2 regions of the Micromonospora sp. SCSIO 07396 genome follow, and region 1 is predicted to be linked to the other one. Evidence: riboswitches for the same ligand, from Rfam matches in the RefSeq annotation. Region 1 holds a riboswitch; the other holds the start of a gene.
What was found. Region 1 has a riboswitch for cyclic di-AMP ahead of ACWCHM_RS03905 (coiled-coil domain-containing protein). Riboswitches for the same ligand answer to the same signal wherever they lie in the genome.

Region 1 (7,054 bases):
GTGGTCGAGTCCGACCGGGTCAACAAGAACAAGTTCTACGGCTTCAGCGCCGGCAAGTTCTACGTCAGCACCAACGGCGGGGCCAGCTTCACCGCCTCCGCCGCCACCGGCCTGCCGGCCACCGGGAACGTCAAGTTCAAGGCGGTGCCCGGCAAGGAGGGCGACATCTGGCTGGCCGGTGAGGGCGGGCTGTGGCGCTCCACCGACTCCGGGGCCAGCTTCACCAAGCTGGCCGGGGTCACTGCGGCGGTGAACGTCGGCTTCGGCAAGGCCGCCCCCGGGCAGACGTACCCGGCGGTGTTCACCTTCGGCACCGTCGACGGCAAGGCCGGCGTCTACCGTTCCGACAACACCGGTGCGGCCTGGGTGCGGATCAACGACGACCAGCACCAGTACGGCAACGCGGGCGAGGCGCTGACCGGCGACCCCCGGGTCTACGGCCGGGTCTACCTGGGCACCAACGGCCGGGGCATCCTGGTCGCCGACCGGCTCGGCGGCACCCCCACCCCGACGCCGACCACCCCCGGCCCGACCACGCCTCCGCCGACGACCCCGCCGCCGACGACGCCGCCCCCCACGACGCCTCCGCCGACCACCCCGCCCCCCACGACGCCTCCGCCCACCACGCCGCCGCCGACGACTCCGCCGCCCACCGGTGGGTGCGCGGCGACGTACAAGGTGACCGGGTCGTGGCCGGGTGGCTTCCAGGGTGAGGTGACGGTCCGCAACGCCGGCACCAGCGCGATCGCCGGCTGGACGCTCAACTGGACGTTCGCCAACGGTCAGACGGTCAACTCGCTCTGGGGCGGCACCTTCACCCAGACCGGGGCGAACGTCTCGGTCCGGGACGCCGGCTGGAACGGCGCACTCGGTGGCGGGGCGAGCACCAGCATCGGCTTCACCGCCAACGTCACCGGCACCAACGCCGTCCCGACGGTGACCTGCACCAGCCGCTGACAACTATCAACTATCCGACACCTGCCGGCTCCCCCGATCCTGTCGGGGGAGCCGGTGCGTGTCCGGCTCGGAATCTGCCCGGTCCGTGGGTGATCGACCCGGTCGGGTGATCGACTCAGTGCGGCGAAGTTGTGGCATCAACCCCGTGTCTTTACCGCAACATCGCCCCAATGGAGTGGATTGAGAGCGACGTAGGCCCCGGTCGACGCTGAGGAGCGTGACCGGGGCCTGTGTGTGTCGTGGAACGGCTGCGTGCCGTGGAGCAGTCAGTCGTCCAGCCCGACGGGGGAGTTCGGCCGGTCCACGTCGACGAACTCGATGTCGTCGGCGGCCCGGTCACCCCGGCTGCCGGCGGCCCGTGCGGCGGTGCCGGCCGCCCAGCCGACCGCCGCGCCGACCAGCGCCGCGCCGATCAGCAGGGTCCAGGGCAGGGCCGGCCGTCGGCCGGCGAGCGCGTCGAAGGCGAGCGTCGCCCGACGGCGTGCCTCGTCGGCGGTCGAGCCGACCAGGTCACCGGCGTCGGCCAGCCCCGAGTCCCGGACCGACCGGGCGGCGTCCCGGACGCTGTCACCGGCGGAGTCCACCGCCGAGAGCAGGTGGTTCCAGGCCTGGTCGGCGATCCGCTCGGGCTTGCTGCGGCGCTCCAGAAGGTTGCTGCCGATCATCGTGTTACCTCCTCGAATGCCGAAGTCTGCGGCCACTTCGGACGTCGTCTCCGTGCCGTGGGACGGTCCTCGCACGGACCGGACGACCGGCCCGTGTCCGAGCAGTGCCCCGCCCGGCCGGGTCGCAAACCCGGTACGCAGGGGTGACCGGCACGACTCAGCGGACCATGACCACGGACGTGGCGCGGGCGAAATCGTCGTCGTCGTCATCGTCGTCGTCCCCGCCGCCGCCGAAGCCGCAGGCCAGGACGAGAGCGAGCAGCGCGCCGACGCCGGCCAGGCCGAGTAGTCTCTTGAGCATCGATCCGTCTCCTCGATCGTGGTGACCCATCTCTCGCCCACGGTAGGCACCTGTCACAACCTGCGCCGGGGGAGTCGGCACGCCGTGCCGGGGTGTCGACGGGGCTCGCCCGGCCCACCGCATCCGGTTACCACTGGACCGGGGCCGCTACTCTGGGACGGTTGGAACGGCCGAGCTGTGCCGTTCGTCGGAAGAGAACAGGACCAGCAACGGTGTGGAGAGGGACGGTCTGGTCCGTCCGGATCCGCGAATTGCTCATCCCGAGGGGTGGCGACCGAGGCCATCGGAGGAATACTCTCGGTCGCGGCCCGCGTACTGATGAGGCGCCCGGGGACGGGCGAGTGGAGGTGCTCGCGTGAGCCTGTCGATCGTGAAGTCGGTCCTGCCGGCCGGTGTCATCGAGATCGCCCCCCGTGGTGAGATCGACGTCGACACCGCCTACGAGGTACGTGAGGCGATCGCCGAGGTGCTGGCCAAGGGCCGGCCCGCGCGGATCGAGCTGAACATGCGACTCGTCACCTTCATCGACTCCGTCGGGATCAGCGCCATGGTCGCCGGCTTCCAGACCGCCGAGGTCAGCGGCGTCAAACTGATCGTCACCGAACCGAGCCGGTTCGTGCACCGGCAGCTCTGGGTGACCGGCCTGCTCGGTCTCTTCGGCGCTCCGGAGCCGTACTTCGCCGGTGCCGCCACCCCGGAGGTGCTGCCCGGCGCCTGACCGGGCCACGGGCGGCGTCCATGCCGTCCGACCAGTGACGTTGCCAGTCCGTCTCCGGTACGGCACGATCGTGCGACCGACGACGGTCAGGAGGCCCGGTGGTCCGGCGGGAGAGCTTCAGCTACACGGTGCAGGCGCGCTGCTCACCGGCGGACGCGACGGCGCTGCTGAGCGACCTGTCCCGGCAGGAGGAGCTGCATCCGCTGATCGTCCGGGTACGCCGGCTGCCCGCCCGGCCGGGTGCCCTGGCCAGCTATGCGATCACCGACCGGCTGGAGCTGGGGCCGCTGCGGTTCCCCGTCACCTACCAGGCCGACGTGCTGCTGGCCGGCGACGACGAGATCGTGACGGTGGCCCGCCAGCAGCCCGGCACCACCGTACGCAACCACACCCGGCTGCGGATGGAGGGTGACCTGCTGCGGATCGACGTAGAGATCACCCTCGCCGCACCGGCGCCGTTGTTCGGCTACGCCTTCCGGCAGGCCCGCGCCGCCCACCTGGGGCTGGCCAGCCGCCTCGGTGCCGTTCTGGACTCCCGGGCCGGCGACCCGCCTCCGGTGGGCTGACCACCGCCGGCACCCGGGCTGCCCGACCCGGTCGCGGCGTGGCGGCACCCGACCTGACCTGCCGCTGCGGCCGGCCGTGGTCCGGTGGCCCGCCCGGGTCGGACGGGCCACCGGGTCGGCTCAGATCATCGACAGGTGCACGTGGTTGGTGTGGTCGCTGGACGGGTCCCCGTTGCCCCCGCTGTACGCCTTCCACCCGCTGCTCGGCAGCCAGATCCGCTTGAACCAGATCACGTAGAGCACACCGAGCCGGTCGGCGTTGCGGATGAAGTACGCGGCGAGGTTGTTGCCGTACGTCCGGTCGCCGCCACTGGCCACCCCGCCGAAGCCACCCTTCTGGGCGGCGAAGTCGCACGCCCGGCCCTTGGGGTGTTCCCCGGAGCCGCTGGGCCGGTAGCAGGAGACGTACCTGGTGAAACCGGCCGCCTTGGCCTGGTTGAGGGCGTTGAGCGTACGCGGGGTGATGCAGCCGTTGGCCGGCGTCGGGTCGTTGACGCTGCACGACTCGGACGGCCAGGAGCCGTCGGAGTTGCGGGGCGCCCCCTTGGCGTTGCTGGTGGACGTGCCGTCCGAGCTGCCGGAGTCGCGGGAGGTGGGGGCCGGCTTGTCGGCGGCGGCCACCGCCAACGCCCGCTCGGCCTGTTCCTTGCGTTTGCCCATGGTGGCGACCTGCTTGCGCTGTTCGGTGATCTCCCGGGTGACCGCGGCCCGGGTCCGGGTGGCCTGGTCCCGGGTCTCGATCATCGTGCGCAGTTCCTGGTCCTCCCGGGTGGCGACCGTCTCCAGCGCCGCCGCGCGGTCCAGGAAGCCGGTCGGGGTGTTGCTGTTGAGCAGGGCGGACATCGGTCCGAGCCGGCCGGTGCGGTAGGCCGCTCCGGCGATCTCGCCGACCTTGGCGGTCTGCGTGACCAGTTGCCCCTCGATGGTCTTGAGCTGCCCGTCGAGTTCCTTTTGGCGTTTGGTGGAGCGCTCCAGGGCGGCCTTGGCCTCCAGCCAGCCCTTGCTGGCCGCGTCGAGCTGGTCGCGCAGCGCCGGGGTGCCGCCCTCGTCGTCGTCGCCCGGGGCGGCGAGCCGGGTGGTGGGCGCGGCGACGGCCGGGGTGAACGGCGCGGCCGACACGCCCAGGGCCAGCGCCGTGACGACTGCGGCCAGCAGCCGCGTGGTGGTGCGTACGTGCATGCGGATGTCCTTCCGTCAGCCGCCGACCGGGTTAGCTGACGGGTTCGGGACGGAAGATCCCTACCGCTTGCGCGGATGCACCCCAGGAACGTGGTTCCCCGGTTCGCCCGGGCGGGCGATTAGGCGGCGGCCTCCGCCTGGCGGAGACCGGGGCCGAGCCTACCGGTACGCGTGTGACGCCTGCCTACCTCGTGACTGAGAGTACGAGAGTGAATACCCCCAAAAGGGGCAAACAGCGCAAATTCCCGTGATCTCTGTGCGGGAGTACCCGCCGGGGCTGACCGTCCGGCCCGGGGTGGGGGTCACCAGTGGGCGGGTCCGCACGCCCCCGGGGTCGCCCCGGGCTCGACCTGGAGGGTGGCGTGCTCGATGTGGAAGTCCTCCCGCAGGGCGCCCCGGGCGGCGGCCAGCACCGTGCCGACCTCGGCGTCGCCGGCCAGGGTGAGGTGGGCCGAGGCGACGTCCATGCCCGAGGTGAGCGTCCAGACGTGCAGGTCGTGCACCTCGGCGACGCCGGGCACGGCGGTGAGCCGGTCGTGCACGGCGGTCACCGGCAGGTGCTCCGGGGCGGCCTGCACCAGGATGCGTACCGCCGCCCGGCCGAGTCGCCAGGTGCGGGGCAGGATGAACACGCCGATCGCCACGGCGACCAGCGGGTCGGCCCACCACCAACCGGTGCCGGCGATCAGCAGCGCCGCCACGATCACGCCGACCGAGCCGAGCAGGTCGCCCAGCACCTCCAGGTACGCCCCACGCAGGTTGATGCTCTCCTTGGCGCCCTCCCGCAGCAGGCCGAACGCGACGATGTTGGCGAGCAGGCCGAGCACCGCCACCACCAGCATCGGGCCGGCCAGCACCTCGGGCGGCTCGCCGAACCGGCGGACCGCCTCGATCAGCACGTAGACCGCGACCCCGCTGAGCAGGACGGCGTTGGCCAGGGCGGCGAGCACCTCCAGCCGGTAGAGGCCGAAGGTGCGCTGCGGGTCCCGGGCGGCCCGCCGGGTGGCGGTGATCGCGGCCAGCGCCATCCCGATGCCGAGCACGTCGGTGAACATGTGCCCCGCGTCGGAGAGCAGGGCCAGCGAGCCGGTGCCGAAGGCGGCCACTGCCTCGACCACCATGAGCACGGCGAGCAGCCCGAACGCCGCCCAGAGCCGCCCCCGGTGCCGGTGCGCGGCGTTGCTGACCGTCGCGCTGTGGTCATGACCTGCGCCCACGTCCACACCTTCCGTCGCCGCTGCGGACCGGCTCCAATCTATGCTCACATCGCTATGTATGCAAGTGATGGTCGGTCGTCCGGCCAGGTGGGACGGGTTCCGGGCGGTCAGCCGGTCGGTTCGACGGTGGTGAGGCGCTGGGTCGCCCGGGACAACGCCACGTAGAGCGTCCGTACCCCGGAGCCCGGATCGGCCCGGATCTCGCCGGGGCAGACCAGCACCACCCCGTCGTACTCCATGCCCTTGGCCTGGAGGCTGGTCACCACCTGCAACCGCGCCCCGCCCCGGTCGCCCAACCAGCCGGCCACCTCGTCGCGGCGGGGCACCGGGGTGATCACGCCGACCGTCCCGGCCACCTCCGCCAGCAGCGCGTCCACCGCGTCGGCCGTCGCGCGGGCCAGCTCCGCCGCCGGCACCTGCAACGCCACCGGGTCCACCCCGGTGGACCGCACCGCGCTCGGCAACTCCAGGTCGGGATAGAGCCGGCGAATCTCCGCCGCCGCCACCGCGAAGATCTCCGCCGAGTTGCGGTAGTTGGTGGAGAGCGTGAACCGGTGCCGCCGCCGCCGACCCAGCGCCTGGTCCCGGGCCCGGTCCAGCTCCGCCTGGTCACCCGTCCAGGCGGTCTGCGCCGGATCACCCACCACCGTCCAGGAGGCGAGCCGGCCGCGCCGGCCGATCATCCGCCACTGCATCGGCGAGACGTCCTGCGACTCGTCGACCACCACGTGTGCGTAGTCCCGGTAGTCCTCGGGCCGCTCCCGGGCCGCCGCCCGCGCGGCCCGCTGCCGCTCCCCGAAGGTGCTCAGCTCCCGGACGCCGCCGGCGAGCTGGAACGGGTCCCGGCGGGCCTTCTTCGGGCGGACCGGCTGACCCAGCAGCGCGTCCAGCTCGTCGAGCAGGGCGATGTCAGCCACCGTCAACCCCTCGGTGTCCAGCGACCGGTACGCCTCCACCAGCAACCCGACCTCCGTCCGGGACAGGACGCCGGCCGCGTACCGGTGCAGCCGCTCCGGTCGGGCCAGCCAGCCCAGCACGTGCCGGGGATGCAGCCGGGGCCACCACGCCTTGAGGAACTCCCGGAACTCCGGCCGCTCGATGATCTCGTCCTCGAAGGCCGGCTGCTCGGGCAGACCGGCGACGGCCAACCGTCGGGCCTGCGCGTACAACGCGGCGAGCACCCCGTCGAAGCCGACCCGACGGACCTCGTTACGGCGGGCCCCCCGGTGCAGCGCCCGGTCCCGGACGCCGTCCAGCTCGCGCCCCTCCAGACGCAGCAACGCACCCCGGTAGAGCAGCCGCAGCTCCTGCGGGCCGTCCGGCACCGCGTCCCGGGCCGCCCGCTCCAGCACCCGACGCATCCGCAGTGAACCCTTCACCGCCGCCACCTCGGGACCGTCCGTGCGGGTCGCCGACAGACCGGGGAACAACGAACCCAGCGAGTGCAGGGT
Region 2 (7,054 bases), 3.3 Mb from region 1:
GGGAGCTTCCGACGGCCACCCTGTCGACACCGGCCGGTCGGATGCCCGCCGCCCCCGGGCCCCGGGCACCCCCGGCGCGCTGACCCCGCCCCACCGGGGCCGCCCGCCCGCCGCCACCACCACGACCTCGTCCCCGTACCGCCCCGGACGGACGTTGCCCGCAACGGTTCCGCCCCGGTACGGCCCCGATCCGCCCCATCCGCCCGCGAGGTGTCGACCCGTGACCACCGTGCTGTCCCAGTTCCTGATCGGGGTGCCGACCGCCACCGCGATCTGGTCCCTGCTGCTCGTCCTCGCGTTGACCGGCCTCGCCGTCCTGGTCGCCCGCCCCGAACGGGAGCAGCCGACCGACGTGACCGCCGTCGGGCCGCCGCCCGACGCCCCACCCCCGGTCGCCGACCTGCGCCGCTACGCCGACGAGGTGACCGTGGCCGCCGCCGGGGCCGCCCAGACCGCCCGCCGTCACCGGGCCGCCTGGCTGGCCGCGCAGGACACCCTGGAACGGGCCTGGCAGGAGTACGACGAGGCGGAGACGGCGGCCCGACGGTTCACCGGCGCGGGGGCGCTGCCCAGCCCGCGTACCCCCCGGACGCCTGCCGAGTACGCCGGCCGGGAGCGGTGGCTGCACCAGGAGGCGGTGGCGGCGCACTGGCGGGGCGAACTGTCGGTGGAGCGGCTGCGGGACGTCTTCGCGCACCGCGACGGCTGGGACCCGCGCCGGCACCCCGTCGAGCACGAGGTGATGCTCGCCCGGGCGGTCCGGGAGGACCGGCGGGCGGCGTACCGGGCGGCGCACTGGCGGGAACGCGTCGCGTGGCGGGCCGCCGAGCTGGCCGCCGAGGCCGCCCGGTCGCTGGCCGCCGAGGCGTACGCGGCGACGCAGCGGGTGCGTCCGGGCCGGGTGCCGCTGCCCCGGGCCGCGACGTCGGCGGCGACCCGCCCGAGCCCGGCCACCCGCTGGCACCCGGCCCGGGTGGGCTGACCCGCCCCGCGACTACCGCCTGGGTCCACCCCGGGCCGGGTGGGCCGGGAGGTCGGGAGGTCGGGAGTCCCGGGGACCGAATTGTTACCCAGGCGGGTGTGGACGCGGTCACGCAGCGGCGGAACCGGACAGCCCGTCACACCCGGTCACATCGACTTCGTTGATCATCGGAGGTTGCGGGTCGGTTGTCCGGTCACGGCCCCGACGGGCCCGGACGACCATTCGTCCCCGGCCCGCACCCGGGCTGCCCGAACGCCCCGCACATCGGCCTGCCCAGCTATGTTTACGCAGGTCACAGGGCTTGGCGGGAGGGGAGGGCGACCAGTAGTGTCGCTGCCGTCCGGTGCGGTTCCCGATCGCAGCAGGCGACGCCGCGCCGACCCGCTCAATCGTGCTTGTCACGAACCGGGGACCCACACGCACCACCTGGGGTGAATCTCCGGGCCACGGCCCGGGGTAGGGCGATCTTCCCGCCCGAATCCGTCAGCTAACCCGGTCGGCGGCAGCGGAAGGAGTTCCCTCCTCGTGCAGCATGACCCCACCCCCTCGGTAATCCCTCCACCTCGGTGCCGGGGTGCCGCCGGACCGTCGCGCCTGACGCGCTGACCCGGCCGTCCACCCCGCCGCCCGACCCCGCTCGGGCGACCCGCCGATCCGCCCGGCTCCCGTCGGGCGGACCCTGCCGAACGAGCGGCCCAAACACCCGATCCGCGCGTGGCGTACCCGCCACGTGCCGGTCCGGCGTGCCCGGCCGCCTCGCCCCGTGGAGGAACACCCCGTGAAGCACCACATGAAGCGACAGCTCCGCCGACTGGGCGCCCAGCGCCCGTACCGGATGGTCGTCGGCTCGGCGGCGGTCCTCGTCCTGGCCGCCGGTGGCACCGCCCTGGCCGCCGGGGTCGACGACGCCCCGACCGACCAGCAGCGCGCCACCGCCGTGGCCGAGACCGCCCCCCGCCTCGACGACGTCGCCAGCCGCGCCCAGGCCCGGGTGGCCACGCCCGCCCCGGCCAGCCCGTCGGCCACCCCCACGGCCAGCCCGTCGGCGAGCCCCACCCCGTCGCCGCGCGTCACCCGGGCGAAGTCCCGTCCCACCGTCGACCCGGACCTGACCCGCAAGGCGGCCCCGAAGCCGCCGTCGTCGAAGGTTCTGCGCTACGACTACCAGGCCCAGATCACCTACTACTACTGTGGCCCGGCGGCGGTGCGTAACGCGCTCAGCGCGGCCGGCATCGAGCGCGGCCAGGACGACCTCGCCGCCCAGTTGGGCACCACCGAGATGGGCACCAACTCGGCCGAGGACACCACCCGGGTGCTCAACGCCGTGGTCAAGGGCGATCCGTACCGGACCCGGATGTTCGCCGGCACCCCGAGCGACGCGCAGGTCGAGCGGCTGCGGGCCGACGTGGTCGCGGCGGTCACCGACAAGCGGGCCGTGGTCGCGAACGTGGCCGGGGACGCCACCGACCTCGACGGCGGCTGGCACTCCTTCCCCGGTGGCCACTACGTCGCCGCCGTGGGCTACCGGGACAACGGCCGTACCGTGCGGATCGCCGACTCGGCCGACCCGTCCCTGCCGGCCTACTGGGTCGGCGTGACCACCCTGGCGAACTGGATCGCCACCCGGGGCTACTCCGCCTGACCCGTTGCTCTCGAATTCGATCCGGACCGCCTCGGCTGCCTGACCACGGGCACCGGGGCGGTCCGCTGTCGGCCCGACCGACGAGGACTGACGGCATCGGCACCACCGATGCCGGGTGCCACCCGGCGCGCCCCGGACCAACCACGCCTGCATCGTCCGAGGGGTGCACATACCACCCTCGCTCCCTACAGAGCTGATGACGGCAACGACTCAGTGCCGACGCCGCACCTACTTCAGGCGGAGCCGATCATTGCCGGTACCCGGCCGGTCAGCGAGGGCACACACGGCGTGATTCGTTTGCGTCATCAGGTCTGTAGGCGGCAGACGGCACTTGTGAGGGGGCGTCCGTGCACGCGTCGGGCCCGAGTGGCGAACCACGCCACCACCCCGGCCCGGGTCGACTCCCGGTCAGCCGCGCGGGGACACCGAAGCGTCGTCCCAGGTGGCGGTGCCGGCGGTACGCGGGGCCGGCGGGTTCCAGCCCGGCTCCAGCTCCCGGCGGGCCGCGTCGAGGAAACCGTCGGCGTACGCGTCGTCGGGGAAGTCGCCCAGGTAGCGGCGGCGGGTGTCCCACCGGGCCGCCGCCAGCGGATCGGTGTCCAGCAGCCCGGTCAGCACCTCGTCCAGGTTGGCCATGTCCCGGCGCAGCACGTAACCGGAGCGGGCCAGCGGGAACCGGTCCAGGAACTCGTCACCGTCGACGCCCAGGTCGGTCACCGCGTACGGCTTGCCCGAGTAGAGGTAGTCGGAGATGACCCCGGAGACGTCGGAGACCAGCGCGTCGGAGCGGTTGACACAGTCGGTCAGGCTCAGCTCACGGCTGGCCGCTGCCCCCCACAGGTGCTGCCGCCCGGTCCGGGTCCGGTCGGCGGCGAGCAGCTCGGTGAGCCGGGCCAACTGCCGGGCCGAGGCCGGGTTCTGCCCGGTGTACGGGTGGGCCCGCAGGATCACCGTGGCCCCCCGGTCGAGCAGCCGGCGCAGCAGCGGCTCTGCCACCGGCAGCGAGCAGTAGTTGGCGTCGGCGTGGTGGCCGGTCCAGGTGGGGGTGTAGAGCACCGTCGGGGCGGCCGGCGGGCGGGCCTCCCGGCGTACCTCGATGGCTTCGACCTGCGGACGGCCGACCACGACGAACTTCTCGGCGGGGATCTCCACGCCGGCCCGCGCGTACCGCTCGATCGCCGCCGGACCGGCCACGAAGATCTTGTCGAAGATGGCCGAGACCGGGTTGGCGCTGGGGGCCTTGTCGCTGTCGCCGTGGTGCAGCTGCACGTGGGTGAGCTGGGTGAACCGGATGCAGTGGCTGTTCTTCGCCCCGTGGTTGACATAGAACGCCACCCGCAGGCTGGGCACCAGCGCCTCGTCCATGGCCTTGAGGGTGGGGCAGTAGACCACCGGGGCGCTGGTCGCGGCGGCGATCGTGGGCAGGAATTCCGGCTCCCGCAGCAGCACCAGGAACGGCCGGCCCAACCGTTCCAGGTAGGGCAGCCACATGGTGACCTGGTATTCCGAGCCGGGTGGGGCGGAGAAGTAGAGCAGGAACTCCGGCTGGTGCGCACGTAGCGCCCGGGTCACCGGGCCGCCCCCGCCCGACGGCCGGAACCGCCGCCGGGCCAGGTCCAGGCCGACCGCGCCGCAGCCGGCCGCCACCACCAGCACGACGGCCAGCGCGACCACGGCGGGCAGGGCGAGGGCGGCGGCCACCGCCACCACCGCGAGCAGCCCCAGCAGGATGCCGCCGAGGCGGGCGGCGACCAGCGGGGTCCACGCCCGCACCGGCAGGTTCGCCGCCCGGATCTCCAGGTTGCCGGCGTCGCGCAGCGGCCCCACCAGCAGCACCAGGCCCAGCAGCAGCAGCGCGGTGAGCGCCAGCACCGGGTCGAACCCGTCGTCGAGCCGGCGGGCGTAGCCGACCAGGATGCCGGCGGCCAGCAGCACCGTCTCGGCGACGATGTCGGCGTCGGGGCGGACCCGGCGTTCGTAGCCGGCGGCGGCCAGCGCGGCCACCGCCAGGGCCAGGCCCCAGCCGGTCGCGCCGGTGAACGCCACCACCAGGAAGGCGAGCACGGCCAGGCCGGTGGTCAGGCACCGTGCGATCAGTTTCCTGACCAGGTCACCACGCATGTCGTACGTCTCCGGGGGGTCGGGTCAGCCGGCGTCGACGCCGCTGGGCAGCCGGTCCTGCTCGGCCGCGGTTGGCTGGGCCGGCACCGGGGCCGGCTCGCCGGGGGCCCGCCGGACGTCGATCACCTGACCGGTCAGGTCGGAGATCAGCACGTCGAGCGAGGATTGGGCGACCGTCTCGGCGGCCAGCAGGGTGTGCTCCGGCTCCTCACCGAACGCCTTGGTACGCATCGGGGTGGCGGTGCGCTCCGGGTTGATGCAGTTGACCCGGACGCCGTACTCGGCCCACTCGTCGGACAGCGCCTGGGTCAGGTTGACCAGCGCCGCCTTCGTCGAGGAGTAGAGCGCGTACTGGGCCCGGCCCCGGGTGTAGGAGCTGGACGTGTAGAGCAGCAGCTGACCCTTGGTCTGTTGCAGGTACGGCAGGGACTGCCGGGCGGCGATCACCGGCCCGACGAAGTTGACCTGGAGGACCCGGTCCATGGTCTCCTCGTCCATCTCGGCCAGCGCGCCCTTCTCCAGGATGCCGGCGGTGACCACCACGTGGTCGATCCGGCCGGTGGCCTCGAACGCGGTCTTCAGCGCGGCCTCGACGTCGCCGGTCTGCTCGACGTGGGTGCCGGTGCTGGACCGGCTGAACGCGAAGACCTGCGCACCGTAGCCCCGGGCCAGCTCGGCCAGGTCGTGGCCGATGCCGTAGCTGCCGCCGAAGATGACGATCGTCCGGCCGGCCAGCTCCTCGGTGTAGCTGCGGTGCGACAGCCGGGGGGCCTGGGCGGCGGCGAGCTGGAACAGCTTGTCGGCGAGGTGCACGTCGACCGGGTGGGTGACCTTGATGTTCTCGTCCGACCCGTCGATCACCTTGATCGGGGTGCCGGGCAGGTAGCGCAGCACCACGCCGCAGTCGTCGGTGGCGGCGAAGTCCGGGTCGCCCTCGGCCCGCCGGTACGCCTCCCGGATGGTGCCCGAGCGGAACGCCTGCGGGGTCTGCCCCCGGCGCAGCCGGGACCGGACCGGGATGTCGGTGATGCACTCGTCCTCGTCGACCTGGATGATCGTGTCGGCCGAGGGGATGGCCACGTCGACGGCGGAGTAGGTCCACAGCGCGTTCACGCACTCGCGGACGATCCGGGCGCTGACCAGCGGGCGGACCGCGTCGTGGAAGAGGATGTTGACGTCGCCGTCGCCGACCGCGTCCAGGGCGATCCGGGTGGTGGCGTTGCGGGTGTCGCCGCCCTCGATCACCTTGCTGACCTTGCGGAAGCCGGCCTTGTCGACGATCTGCTGGGCGTCGGCGACGTGGCCGGTGGCCATCAGCACGATGATCTCGTCGATCTCCGGGGCGGCCTCGAAGACGGCCAGGGTGTGCTCGATGATCGGCTTGCCGGCGATCTTCAGCAACTGCTTCGGGATGCCCAGGCCCAGCCGGGTCCCGGTGCCTCCGGCCAGCACCACCGCCACCGTCCGCGAGGGCCGCCACGGCGCCGGGGTCTCCGGTGTGGCGTCCGGGCCAGTGGTGTGGTCCTGCGTCATTGCCGATCCTCACTCTCGGGGGATGTCTGCACGCGTCCCGGGGGTCACCCTGAACGGAGGGTTGCGCCAGCGTGGCGACGGGATGAACCTTAACGCGCGGACCGCGCCGCCCCAACGGGACGACGCGGTCCGCTGGGCGTCGAACCGACGCGGTACGCGCGCCCGGAATGCTACTTGCCGTTGGCGAATGCCTCGTACGCCCGGATCACCTCGTCGGTGGGCCCGTCCATCCGGATCAGCCCCGACTCCAACCAGATCGTCCGTTCACAGGTGTCCCGTACCGAGGAGAGCTGGTGGCTGACCAGGAAGACCGTGCCGGCCCCCTCGCGTAGTTCCCGGACCCGCTGCTCGCTGCGCTTGCGGAAGCCCTTGTCGCCGGTGGCGAGCGCCTCGTCGATCAGCAGCACGTCGTGTTTCTTGGCGGCGGCGATGGAGAACCGCAGCCGGGCCGCCATGCCCGAGGAGTACGTCCGCATCGGCAGGCTGGCGAAGTCGCCGCGCTGGTTGATCCCGGAGAACTCGATGATCTCCGGAGTCATCCGGGCCACGTCGTCGGGCTGCATGCCCATCGCCAGGCAGCCGAGGGTGACGTTGCGCTCACCGGACAGGTCGTTGAGCAGGGCGGCGTTCACCCCGAGCAGGGACGGCTGGCCCTGGGTGTAGACCGCGCCCCGGTTGACCGGGAGCAGCCCGGCGATGGTGCGCAGCAGGGTCGACTTGCCGGAGCCGTTGCTGCCGATCAGGCCGATCGCCTCACCCCGGTAGGCGGTGAAGGA

Region 2: linked by a shared signal. The riboswitch ahead of ACWCHM_RS17950 (C39 family peptidase) and the one ahead of ACWCHM_RS03905 (coiled-coil domain-containing protein) in region 1 are both predicted to bind cyclic di-AMP.

What each region holds. Positions count from the first base shown of each region.
Region 1 covers NZ_CM132210.1:848,164-855,217, forward strand. Annotated here, with positions in the region: gene ACWCHM_RS03880 (cellulose binding domain-containing protein) at 1-957, shown strand, start outside; gene ACWCHM_RS03885 (hypothetical protein) at 1,224-1,622, opposite strand; gene ACWCHM_RS03890 (hypothetical protein) at 1,780-1,923, opposite strand; gene ACWCHM_RS03895 (STAS domain-containing protein) at 2,279-2,641, shown strand; gene ACWCHM_RS03900 (SRPBCC family protein) at 2,740-3,207, shown strand; gene ACWCHM_RS03905 (coiled-coil domain-containing protein) at 3,328-4,386, opposite strand; cyclic di-AMP (ydaO/yuaA leader) riboswitch at 4,391-4,522, opposite strand; gene ACWCHM_RS03910 (cation diffusion facilitator family transporter) at 4,689-5,603, opposite strand; gene ACWCHM_RS03915 (HelD family protein) at 5,711-7,054, opposite strand, start outside.
Region 2 covers NZ_CM132210.1:4,164,605-4,171,658, reverse strand. Annotated here, with positions in the region: gene ACWCHM_RS17960 (hypothetical protein) at 1-83, shown strand, start outside; gene ACWCHM_RS17955 (hypothetical protein) at 221-982, shown strand; cyclic di-AMP (ydaO/yuaA leader) riboswitch at 1,355-1,499, shown strand; gene ACWCHM_RS17950 (C39 family peptidase) at 1,773-2,624, shown strand; gene ACWCHM_RS17945 (CDP-glycerol glycerophosphotransferase family protein) at 3,033-4,745, opposite strand; gene ACWCHM_RS17940 (D-ribitol-5-phosphate cytidylyltransferase) at 4,770-6,278, opposite strand; gene ACWCHM_RS17935 (ABC transporter ATP-binding protein) at 6,449-7,054, opposite strand, start outside.